2 regions of the Cohnella sp. GCM10020058 genome follow, and region 2 is predicted to be linked to the other one. Evidence: predicted binding sites of a transcription regulator. Region 2 holds the regulator's gene; the other holds the start of a gene.
The links. The regulator CtsR, encoded in region 2, represses protease genes until heat stress. The targets are predictions, from matches to a motif close to ATGGTCAATAAAGGTCAAACA.

Region 1 (5,936 bases), on a different contig from region 2:
CAAGCTTGGTTTGCTCGTCCCCGTGGAGGTCAGCGAAGCCGGTTACCGGCTGTACGGCCAGGAAGAGATCGAGCGTCTACAGGAGATTCTGTTCTACAGGGAGCTGGAGTTCCCGCTGGAGGAGATCAAGCGATTGCTGGACGGGGCGCCGGACCGCCTGCACATTCTGGAAGCGCAGCGCGAGCTTATACGCGAGAGGCAGCGGCGCATGGAACGTCTGTCCGTCACCTTGGAGGCATCGATCGTTTCGGAACGGGAGGGCGCTGCTCTGCCTGCCGCGGAGTTGTTCTCCGGATTCGTTACGGCGGAGGAATGGGAAGCGGCGTTGTCGGAGCAGAACCGGCATTTGAAGGATACGTACGATTTTGAGCTGCCCGGTGCAGATGCGATCGACCCCGTGCAGCTGAATCGCCAAGCGGCCGAGGCTGCGCAGTTTATGGAGAGTATGGCAAGGGCGCTTCGAGAGGGACGCGCACATGACGACGAAGACGTGCACTCACGAATCGAACGTCATCTGGCGGTACGCGCGGAGGAGGGGCAGCCTTTAAGCCCGGACGATTTTGCGGGACAGTCCCGGTTTTTCCTGAGCGACGCCTTCCACCGGGGCATGCTGGAGTCGATGCAACCGGCCTGTCCTACTATATCTGCCTCGCCGCTGAAGCCTATGCGCAGGCTGCCCGTCACGCGTCATGAAAAAAACCTCCTGCTGATGCCGGTTTATCGGCTGGAGCAGGAGGTTTTTGCATGAATGACTCAGGCTTTGAGACGATGCTCGAGGTTGCGCAGCTCAATGGCATCCTCCAACAGCTCGATAAACTCGTTGGACAAATTCATTTTCTTCGCTTCGCGATAAACCTCGAGCAGATGCTCGTCCTTGAGCGGGCGGAGCAGGGAGGCTTTATCCTTAAGCGTACGTGCAATCATATGGCTTGATTCATCGTTAAAGGTATGAGACGGCGTAATCGGGTTCTCGGATGAGTGACGCGGCACCAGGTGCAAGGAATGATAAGATTGGTTCATGGTAAAACTCCTTTCCGGCTTGCTGTCCCATTCCAATTCCTATTCCATAGCAATATATGGGGGGAAATGGAACGACTTGTGATTATAGAATAACATGCAGAAGAGCGTCCGCAGAGGGGGCACTCGAGTTGTTAAATTTCCCTTGACGAAAATGACGACTTGTGTTAAATGATCAGTTCTTCCGCACGGAAGTGCTCCTTTCCTTGCTTACCCATATCGTCCAATCTTCCACCTGAAGTAGGCTTGGTCGCCGCGACGGAACGGGGCTGGACCGGCTCTGCGGACTGATGGCGGGCTGCCGCCTATGGTGCGGCTTCTGTCTTGAGCGGCAAGGCCAAGCGGATATTCGCGGATAATGGATTCTTGGCCGTATCCAATCCGACTTTTTCAATTCAATCGCGAACCCGCACCGAGAAGAGCGACGAGCTGTGGTCAAGATCAAGAACGATGCGCGACTGCAGTATATCCGTGGCGAGATCGACGATGCGGGCTGGAATAAAGCGGTTGTAAATGGGATGAAGGCGCGGGTCGCGGGGATTGGCGGAACTGAACGGGGATTATGTAAAAGTAAGGTTGCAGGAAAGGTGATGGAGCCGGAACGCGCTGATGCAAGCGTGTCGGAGCTGTTAATGTTTTTCGGATCGAAAAGAACTGCATATTTGCATGTATTTTATGCAGACCAATGACTCTAGATAAAATACATGCAAATATGCAGGTACATTCAAAATGATGTCCGGATTTGGAGCTGGGGCAGGAAAATAAATGCGTTTTTAGCATCCATCCTGTTTAACAGGCCCGATATGGGCCGGAAAGGATGTAAATTTGTAAATTTGCAGGCATAAGGCGAAAGGAAGACGCGGGCGAAGATGGTCGAACCACGCAAGAGGATGATCGCCCGGCCAAAGCAAAAGCCCGCATGAAGCGCCGGGATGCAGCGGTTCATGCGGGCTTTTTGCCGATGAGCGGGTTCCCCTTATACCTTCTCGATAACCTTGTCGACGAGGCCGTACTCTCTGGCCGTCTCGGCTTCCATGAAGTTGTCGCGGTCGGTATCCTTCTCAATGCGCTCAAGCGGCTGGCCCGTACGCTCGGAGAGGATGCGATTCAGCTTGTCGCGAAGCTTGAGGATGCGGCGGGCGCGGATCTCGATGTCGCTCGCCTGGCCTTCGGCGCCGCCGAGCGGCTGGTGGATCATCACTTCGGCGTTCGGCAGCGCGAAGCGCTTGCCCTTGGCGCCTGCCGCAAGCAGGAACGCGCCCATGGAGGCGGCCATGCCCACGCAGATCGTGGAGACGTCCGGCTTGATGTACTGCATCGTATCGAAGATCGCCATGCCGGCCGTAATGGAGCCGCCTGGGCTGTTGATGTATAAGTGGATGTCTTTCTCCGGATCTTCGGCCGCGAGGAACAGCATCTGCGCGATGATGGAGTTGGCGACCACATCGTTGACCTGGGTGCCCAGGAAGATGATGCGGTCCTTGAGCAGACGGGAATAGATGTCGTATGCCCGCTCTCCTCGATTAGTCTGTTCGACGACCATAGGGACAAAGCTCATTGCGTGATCCCTCCTCGGGGTTGTGAATAGTGGTGTGGCGGTCCTTGCTCCGACATCTCCCGGAAGGGCGCGGATCGACCGTGAATCCATTCTAATGGATCATGAACCCAATGTCAAAGAAAGTCAAACATAGGTCAAAAAAAAGCGCCCGTATGGCACGGGCGCGTCTGCTGTATCATAAGTTTCGGCAAAACTGCCTATTAGAGCGAATATGGCGCGCCCGTAGGGAATCGAACCCCAATCTCAGGCTCCGGAGGCCTGCGTCATATCCGTTGGACCACGGGCGCATGTCGATAACAGCAAGACTCATTATAGGCGATAGGATGTGGAAAAGCAAGGGCTTTGAAAAGGATTTGATCGGGTTAAAAAGGGTACGAGGTCTTCCCATGTCTATGCGGCTTCGCGGGGCTCGCATGCTTCGTCCGCGGTCGTATCTTGGGCTTGCATCGCGCCGGAGAATCCGATAAAATGAAAACAGGAAGTGGGACTTAAAATGTCACAGTGGGACTTAATTAGTCCCACTCCGTGATTCCCCGTCGCATTCCGGCCATATTTATACGGCATTCAAGGGAGTGACGGTAAAGGATGCGGAGCATTCTCGAGATGCAACAAAAGCTCGTGCCCGACATCATGCAGGTGCTGCAGAAGCGCTACGACATTTTGCGCCGCATCGGGGTTACGGGCACGGGCGGCAGGCGGACGCTGGCGGCCAGCCTGGAGCTGACGGAGCGGACGCTGCGGGCGGAACTCGACCTGCTCCGTTCGCAGGGCCTCATCGAGGCGGGGACGACGGGCGTCAGCCTGACCGAGCGCGGACGCCGCCTGCTGGACGAGATGGAGCCGATGGTCCGTGAGCTGTTCGGGCTGTCCGATCTGGAGGCGGCGCTTCGCAAGCGGTTCGGCCTGAAGCAGGCGGTCGTCGTTCCCGGCGACTCCGACGTTTCCGAGGAGGCCAAGCGCGAGCTGGGCCGCGCGGGCAGCAAGGTGCTGCGCCGCGTCATCGGTCCCGGCGACGTCGTCGCCGTCATGGGCGGCACGACGATGGCGCGCATGGCCTCGCAGTTCTCGGTGCCCTCGCCGCTGCGCGACAACTGGTTCGTACCGGCGCGCGGCGGTCTCGGCGAGAGCGTGGACTACCAGGCCAACACGATCGCCTCGGAGCTCGCCAAGCGGACGGGCGCCCGGTACCGGATGCTGCACGTGCCGGATCATCTGAGCGAGGACGCCTACCAGACGATCATGCAGGAGCCCAACGTGCGGGAAGTGGTGGACATGATCCGCAGCGCGCGTATCGTGGTTCACGGCATCGGGGACGCTAGCGCCATGGCTCGCCGGCGCAAGCTCGACGCCGGTACTGTTCAGGAGATTCTGCGAGACGGCGCGCTAGCGGAGGCGTTCGGCTACTATTTCGACCGGGAGGGCGCCGTCGTGCATCGCATGGCGACCGCCGGGCTCCGCCTCGAGGATATCGAGGCGGCCGAATCGGTCATCGGCATCGCCGGCGGACGCAGCAAGGGCGAGGCGATCGCCGCAGTCATGCGCTTCGGGCACGACGACATGCTCGTCACCGACGAGGCGGCCGCCGAAGAAGCGCTCAAGCATGCCGGCGTCTGACGCTGACGCCGGCACCCCAAGGACTGGCGCTCCTGCCGGTCCGGAAGCAACGTGGTCTCGGCGCTCCGTGCGCCTGACATAGATCAAATCTTATTTTCACAACCCAAGGAGGAACTATCAATGACGGTCAAAATCGGTATCAACGGCTTCGGTCGCATCGGTCGCAACGTATTCCGCGCTTCGCTCAACAACCCTGAGGTAGAAGTGGTCGCCATCAACGACCTGACGGACGTTAACACGCTGAAGCACCTGCTCAAATACGACACGACGCACGGCAAGCTGAACGCGACGGTCGAAGCGGGCGAAGGCGCGCTGATCGTAAACGGCAAGACCATCAAGGTATTCGCAGAGCGCGATCCGGGCAACCTGCCTTGGGCTTCCGTAGGCGCCGAGATCGTCGTTGAATCCACGGGTATCTTCACGGCGAAGGAAAAGGCCGAGCTTCACCTTAAGGGCGGCGCGAAGAAGGTTATCATCTCCGCTCCTGCTACGAACGAAGACATCACGATCGTTATGGGCGTTAACGAAGACAAGTACGATCCGTCCGCGCACACGATCCTCTCCAACGCTTCTTGCACCACGAACTGCCTGGCGCCTTTCGCCAAGGTTATCAACGACCAATTCGGCATCGTCAAGGGCATGATGACGACGATTCACTCCTATACGAACGACCAAAGCGTACTCGACCTGCCGCACAAGGATCTGCGCCGCGCACGCGCCGCTGCCGAGAACATCATCCCGTCCACGACGGGCGCTGCAAAGGCTGTATCGCTGGTACTGCCTGAGCTGAAGGGCAAGCTGAACGGCATGTCGTTCCGCGTACCTACGCCTAACGTTTCCGTTACCGACCTCGTAGCCGAAGTTAAGGGCAACGTTACGGTTGACGAAGTCAACGCTGCGCTGAAGGCTGCTGCAGAAGGCCCGCTGAAGGGCATTCTGAACTACTCCGACGAGCCGCTCGTATCGAGCGACTACAACGGCGACCCGGCTTCTTCCACGATCGACGCGCTGTCCACGATGGTCGTCGAAGGCAACATGGTGAAGGTCGTTTCCTGGTACGACAACGAGTGGGGCTACTCCAACCGCGTCGTGGACCTGGCTGCGTTCGTCGCTTCCAAGGGTCTGTAAGAGTTACTTCATAGATGCATGAAAACGGCAAAGAGGAGACCTGGCGCTCCTCTTTCCGTCCGTACGGGCTTTATTGAAAATCGGAGGGAGAGTCTGCCTTATGAACAAGAAGAGTGTCCGCGACGTGAACGTATCCGGACTGAAAGTATTCGTCCGCGTGGACTTCAACGTTCCGGTCGAGAACGGCGCGATCACCGACGACACGCGCATCCGGGAAACGCTGCCTACGATCAAGTACCTGATCGAAAACGGCGCAAAGGTTATCCTGGCGAGCCACTTTGGCCGTCCGAAGGGCGAAGTCGTAGAAGAGCTGCGCCTGACGCCGGTCGCTGCACGCTTGTCCGAGCTGCTCGGCAAGCCGGTCGTCAAGGCCGACGAAGCCGTAGGCGCTGACGTTCAAGCCAAGGTCGACGCGCTGCAAAACGGCGACGTGCTGCTGCTTGAAAACGTCCGCTTCTACCCGGGCGAAGAAAAGAACGATCCCGAGCTCGCGAAGCAGTTCGCGGCGCTGGCCGATCTGTTCGTCAACGACGCATTCGGCGCCGCTCACCGCGCGCACGCGTCCACCGAAGGCATCGCGCACCACCTGCCGGCCGTATCCGGCCTCCTGATGGAGAAG
Region 2 (5,936 bases):
GGACGAGATCAATTGGGCGCGGGTCATGTCCCGCTGCTCCGGACTAAGCGCGTCGCCGTACGCCTGCTGCAAAAATCCCGGCTGGATCGAGACGAGCAGCTCGTTAAGCGTCCCCTCTTCCACCTCGGGCAGCAGGCCCAGATGGATGCCCAGCCGCAGATCCGACAGACGCTGAGAAGCTTCCTTCGCATCGATGACGGCCGCGTAGCTCAGAATGCCGAACGATCTTTTGATGCGATCCTCGACCTTGAGTCTCGATTCGCCCATCAGCTTGGCCCGCGCCGCCTTCTCGTGCTCGATGATCTGGCGGGCGACGGCATGCAGATGGTCGATGATCTCGGTCTCGGATTGGCCAAGCGTGATCTGGTTGGATACCTGGAACAGGTTGCCCGTAGCCTCGCTGCCTTCGCCGTACATGCCCCTGACCGCCAGGCCGACCTGCGTGACCGCCGACAGGATCCGGTTGATTTGCCCCGTCATAACGAGCGCAGGCAGATGCATCATGACCGATGCGCGAATGCCCGTGCCGACGTTGGTCGGACAACTGGTCAGGAACCCGTATTTCTCGTCGAAGGCGTAGTCGACGGCTTCCTCGAAGATGTCGTCGATCTTGCTCGCGGTATCCCAGGTCTCCTTCAATTGAAATCCCGCATGCAGACATTGAATGCGCAAATGGTCCTCTTCGTTCACCATCAGGCTGACATCTTCGCCGGGGCCGAGCATCAGCGCGGCATGCTGCGCCTGATTCGCCAGCGCCGGACTGATCAGATGCTTTTCCACCAGCACCTGCTTCTCCAGCTCGCTCAGCTCGGACAAGCGCACGCTGCTGACTTCCCCGAGTCCGTTAAGCCTGCCGCTTTCGTTCACCGAGAGCAGCCGGTCCATCGCCTCCGCCGCCTGGACGGCGCTGGCCATCATCGGAAACGGCAGATGCCGCAAATTCCGGGCGATGCGGACCCGGCTGCTCAGCACGACGTCGCGATCCGGCGCATCTTCCTTCATCCAGGGGCTCAGCGCCTCCGCGGTATATTTCCGATTACCCATGTGCCTTGCCCCCTAACCGTTCTGGACTTCGCGCTCGAGCTCGCGGATGCGGTCGCGCAGGTCGGCCGCGGATTCGAAATCCTCGCCCTCGATCCGGCTCTGCATCTCCCGCTTCAGGCCGTCGATCTCGCGGCGCAGCCTGACCAGTCCGCCGGCCCGCTTCGGTACTTTGCCGACATGGACCGTATTCCCGTGCACCCGCTTGAGCAAGGGGTCGAGCCGTTCCGCGAACTGCTTGTAGCAATGGGCGCAGCCGAACCGGCCAAGCTTGCTGAACTGACCGTACGTCATCCCGCAGCCCTCGCAGCGCTGCTGCTGTTGGACTTGCGCTTTGGCGCCGGACAATCCGGATGGGTCGAAGTCCATGAGGCCGGAGAGCAGATTGTGGATGGAAAAGCCCGACGACGTGCCGGGAATGAGCTCGCCCTTCTCCCTCGCGCATGCCTCGCATATGTGCAGCTCCGTCTTTTCTCCGTTGACGTACTTTGAAAAATGAAGCGTAGCCGGCCGCTGGCCGCACTCCTGGCATAGCAACTTGATCTCCTCCCCACGGCTATATAGGTTAGGTACATTGACATTGGCAAAATCTAACGCGCAAGAAGCGCCAGCAGCATGACCCGCATCAGGTTGGACCTCAGCTCGTCCTGCAGCGGCTGCTTGAGCGGCAGCGCCTCCGTCGACAGCGCGGTGCGCATCAGGTGCGCCTCCCGGGCGGTAACGATGCCGGCCTCTTCGAGCTGATAGATCAAACCGTTGGCCTTGTTCTCGTCGATCCGGCTGCCTGCGCTCTGGTGCAGCAGACGCTGCACGGCTTCCAGCGAGGGGAGGTCCACGCGCTGAATGCGGATGTAGCCTCCGCCTCCTCGTTTACTCTCTACACTATACCCCTTTTCGATCGTAAACCGCGTGCTGATGACGTAGTTGATCTGGGAGGGCACGCATGAGAACTTCTCCGCGAGATCTCCCCTCTGAATCTCGATCGAGCCTGCGCTGCTCTGCAAAATCTGCTTCAGATAGTGCTCGATCAGATCGGATATGTTGCGCATAACAAGAGCCTAACCCCCTTTCCGGAGAACGGCTTCGACTTCTGACTTTGACTTTCTTTGACTATAACCATATTATACGCACTTTATGATAAAATGCAACCCCGCCGGTTGTTCCGGCCGGCAGCCGGGACCAAGTCGCTCTCCTCCTCAGTATGCACCGATTCGAGTCCGTTTAACGATCGTACGCTTGTGCTTTTCCTCGCCCGGAAAACTGGTTATCATTTACATTATAAATCTCGTTGGAAAGCGGTGACCGTACATGTCCATTGTAAATACGATTCTGCTCGTGATAGCAATCGTTCTTCTGCTGCGGATCAATTCGAAGCTCCCCGGCAGGGATCGTCCAGGAGGCGCTCGACAAATATGAGGCCGCCAAAGGTCCAAAGTCGTAGTGCCGGCCGATTTACACTTGAGCAGCTGCTGCCGGGCTGCAATGGTTGCAAAAGGCGCAAAGCAATGCCGCCAAGTTGGGCGGATTGGCAATGCGCCTTTCCCCGTCGCTTAAAAAAAGTCCATTAAAAACGTATCGTATCTCGGCACGCGGCGTTCGAGCAGGTCGACGACAGCCGAATCGCCGCCCAGTCTTCCGGCCTCGGCCAACAATCCCGGACGGCGCCCGCCCAATAGCAGCGCGGTCAGCGTCTGAATATCCAGCGTGACTGCAGCCGCGGAACCGTCTTCCGCGCGAGCCAGCTCCGCTTGGCCGTCCGCCCCGATCGACAGTCGGAACGTGCCGTCGTTCCACGCGGCATGCGCATCCCGGAGGCGAAGCAGCAGCGAGTCTTCCGCGCCGGACGCGAACCGGTATTGGGATACGAACGCTTCAGCGTCTACGATACGCGACATGAAGTACGGATGCGTCTCCTGTTTGAAGCGGGGATCGGCGACCAGAAACGGCAGCGGGTCGTCCGAAGGCACCGTCAACAGGAGCCGGTCGATCATGGAATCGTGGTTGCGCACGAAATCCCACAATCCGCCGCGCGCTTCCTTGGTCGTCGCGACCCACTCCAGCACCGTCAACACCCGGTTTTCCACTTGATAATGCAGATAGCCTTCCGGCTCGCCTCGCGCATTGCGATACATAGCCAGCAACCCCGGCGTATTCCAGCGCCGCCGCGTCCACCAGTCCTCCGAACGGTCCAGCGTGCCGGTATACCGCGCGGCCGCCTTGGCATACAGCTCCGGCACCTCGGCCATATCCGTCCCGATCCGTTCGACAGTGCCCGGCGCATCGCTCTTTGCCGGGAAGTGCCGCGGCTCCAGCTCATACTTCTTGCGTTCGACCGTCATCTCCCAGCCGTACTTGCGATAAAAAGGAAACGCGAACGGATGCAGCATACTGACCGTCTGCCCCTGCTCGCGCATCTGCTCCAGTGCCGTTTGCAATAGCCGCGACACGCAGCCGTGCCGCCGGGCTTCCGGCCACGTCGCCACGCCGGCGACGCCTCCCATTTTCAGGCTGGCGCCGTTTACCCAGACGCGCAGCGGGAGCAGGATCAGCGCCGACAGCAGCTTTCCGCTATCGTCGAATGCACCGATGTGCTCCTCGGGCCGTAAGTGCCGCCGCTCCGTCTCCCGCCGCTCCTCCGAAATCTTGAACTGAAACGCGAATTCGGATAGCGCGATCCGCTCGTCAAAATCCTCGAGCGTCAAATGGCGAATGTACATGCGATTTGCCCAACCTCCCTTATGCTACAACTATAGCTTAAGGGCGTTCCGCTTGCACGGCCGGAGCAAGCACGGGCTTCGCGCCTCTGCCGCGGAGGTAAAGGTAGGCGCAGCCGATGGACAGCAGCACGACGACGACAAGGCCCCAGTAGATGTTGCTATAGGCATCATGCAGCGGCAGGTTTTTCTGCCAGTCGATCGCGCTCGCGGACAACGCTACGCCGAAGGCGCCGCTCACGAACTGGAGGAGCTGAAACAGCCCCATGCCCGAACCGATCTGCGAGGCGGGCAGCAGCCGCGACATTTCGTTGGAGATGCTGCTGGTCATGAAGGTGAAGCCGAGGCTGAGCAGCATGTAGATCAACAGGATCGACACGTACGACGTCCCGGACAGCAGCGCAAACAAGGCGACGGAGAGCAGGATAAGCACCGGAACGTAACGGATAATCGACGCGTTGCCGCTGCGGTCGATGATGCCGCCGACCTTGCGGGACATCAGGAGCGCGAGCAGGGAACCCGGGAAAATCACGAGACCCGACTCGATCGCGCTGAGACCGTGGAGATGAACGAGAATCTGAGGCAGCAGAAACAGCGTGGCGAAGCTGGACAGATACGCCGCGACGCCGACTGCGCTGAGCAGCAGGTACTTGCGGTTCGCGAACAGCGCCGGCAGCACGAAAGGATTGCGGGCCGTCCGGATGCGGACGGCGAACAAGATGAGTGCCAAGGCTCCGCCGGCGAGCATGTACCATTGGTGGTTCGTCAAAAATAACAGCAGGCCGGTCGTGCTGACGGCGGCCAGCAGCGCGCCCGGCAAGTCGAGCGAGCCGGCGCCCTTGCGTTCGCTCGGCAGCACGATCGCCAGCACGGGCACGAGGATCAGCGTAAGGGCGCTGACGGCAAACAGGAAATGCCAGCCGAGATATTGCACGACGGCTCCGCCGACGACCGGGCCCAATCCGAGACCGAGCGATGCGGCGGACATAATGATCGCCATCGCGGCGCCTCTGCGCTCCACCGGTACGTACCGGCTGATAAGCACCAGTGATAATGAAGGAATCGCGCCTGCTCCCGTCGCCTGCACGATCCGTACGATCAGCAGCATCAGGAAGCTGTCGGCGAACAGTCCGACGATAGCGGCAAGCCCGAACAGCAGCAGGCTGATCACGACCAGCCGTCTGATCGGCACGTAGTCCGACAGCCGGCTGTACGTAATGGAGGAAATCGCGAATACGATGGAATAACCGGTCACGATCCACGATGCGCTCGACGGCGATAGCCCGAATTCGAGTGTGACGTCCGGCAGCGCCAGATTGAACATCATCGTATTCATAATGACGAGTACCATGGCCAGGCCAAGAATAAGCGTCGCGACCTTCTCCGACTTAAACGCCGGATTTTCCGTTTCCGCAGCTGCGCCGTTAACGGCCCTTGTTGCGTTCATTCGATTCATCTCCATTCACTTATTTCAATGTTTTAATGTTCTATGATTATCGAACAATAGAAATATAACATCCCTTATGCTAAAATGCAATTACGAATCTAAACCAAGGAGGGCTGCGCCATGAAGCCGCTCTTTCATCCGGATACAGCGGATATCCAGCTCTCTTCCGTTCTATATGCGCTCAGCGACCCGGTTCGCCTGACAATTGTCTACAAGCTGAGTCAAAACGGCGAACGCGCTTGCGGCGATATCGAGCTGCCGATCGCCAAGTCCACCGTCTCCCATCACAGCCGTACGCTGCGAGAAGCAGGCGTCATACGGACACGGACGCACGGTACCCAGCGGCTGTTGTCCCTTCGCGAAGCGGACCTGGAGACGCGCTTCCCGGGACTGTTAAATGCGATCTTGGCATCTTATGAAGAAACCGACGAGCTTTAAGCGCTCATTTTTTCCGTTTCGATGACAACACTTGTCACCATTAGCGGGTAGGCTAGCCTTGAGGATGCCGATCGGCGACTCAATAAGCGCTAAGGAGCTGACCGCAATGAGCATTCATTTTGTTCCCTTTATCCAGTTAGACGGCCGCGCCCAGGAAGCCATCGATTTTTATGTCCAAGCGCTTGGCGCAGACGTGACGTTCAGCCAGACCTTCGGCGCCGGCCCCGGCGCATCGGAGGGCAATATGCCGAAAGCCGTGAAGGAACGGATCGCGCACAGCGAATTAAAAATCGGCG

Region 1: clpP (ATP-dependent Clp endopeptidase proteolytic subunit ClpP) is a predicted target of CtsR. The motif match lies at 2,685-2,705, and genes of this name have one in related genera.

The regions. Positions count from the first base shown of each region.
Region 1 covers NZ_JBHUJV010000024.1:33,456-39,391, forward strand. The annotation lists gene ACFSR7_RS33925 (MerR family transcriptional regulator) at 1-748, shown strand, start outside; gene sda (sporulation histidine kinase inhibitor Sda) at 754-1,020, opposite strand; gene ACFSR7_RS33935 (hypothetical protein) at 1,449-1,706, shown strand; gene clpP (ATP-dependent Clp endopeptidase proteolytic subunit ClpP) at 1,994-2,575, opposite strand; tRNA gene ACFSR7_RS33945 (tRNA-Arg) at 2,788-2,862, opposite strand; gene ACFSR7_RS33950 (sugar-binding transcriptional regulator) at 3,161-4,189, shown strand; gene gap (type I glyceraldehyde-3-phosphate dehydrogenase) at 4,310-5,317, shown strand; gene ACFSR7_RS33960 (phosphoglycerate kinase) at 5,418-5,936, shown strand, end outside.
Region 2 covers NZ_JBHUJV010000011.1:14,514-20,449, reverse strand. The annotation lists gene ACFSR7_RS21020 (protein arginine kinase) at 1-1,044, opposite strand, end outside; gene mcsA (protein-arginine kinase activator protein McsA) at 1,057-1,578, opposite strand; gene ACFSR7_RS21010 (CtsR family transcriptional regulator) at 1,632-2,090, opposite strand; gene ACFSR7_RS21005 (GNAT family N-acetyltransferase) at 2,592-3,758, opposite strand; gene ACFSR7_RS21000 (MFS transporter) at 3,796-5,202, opposite strand; gene ACFSR7_RS20995 (ArsR/SmtB family transcription factor) at 5,323-5,640, shown strand; gene ACFSR7_RS20990 (VOC family protein) at 5,747-5,936, shown strand, end outside.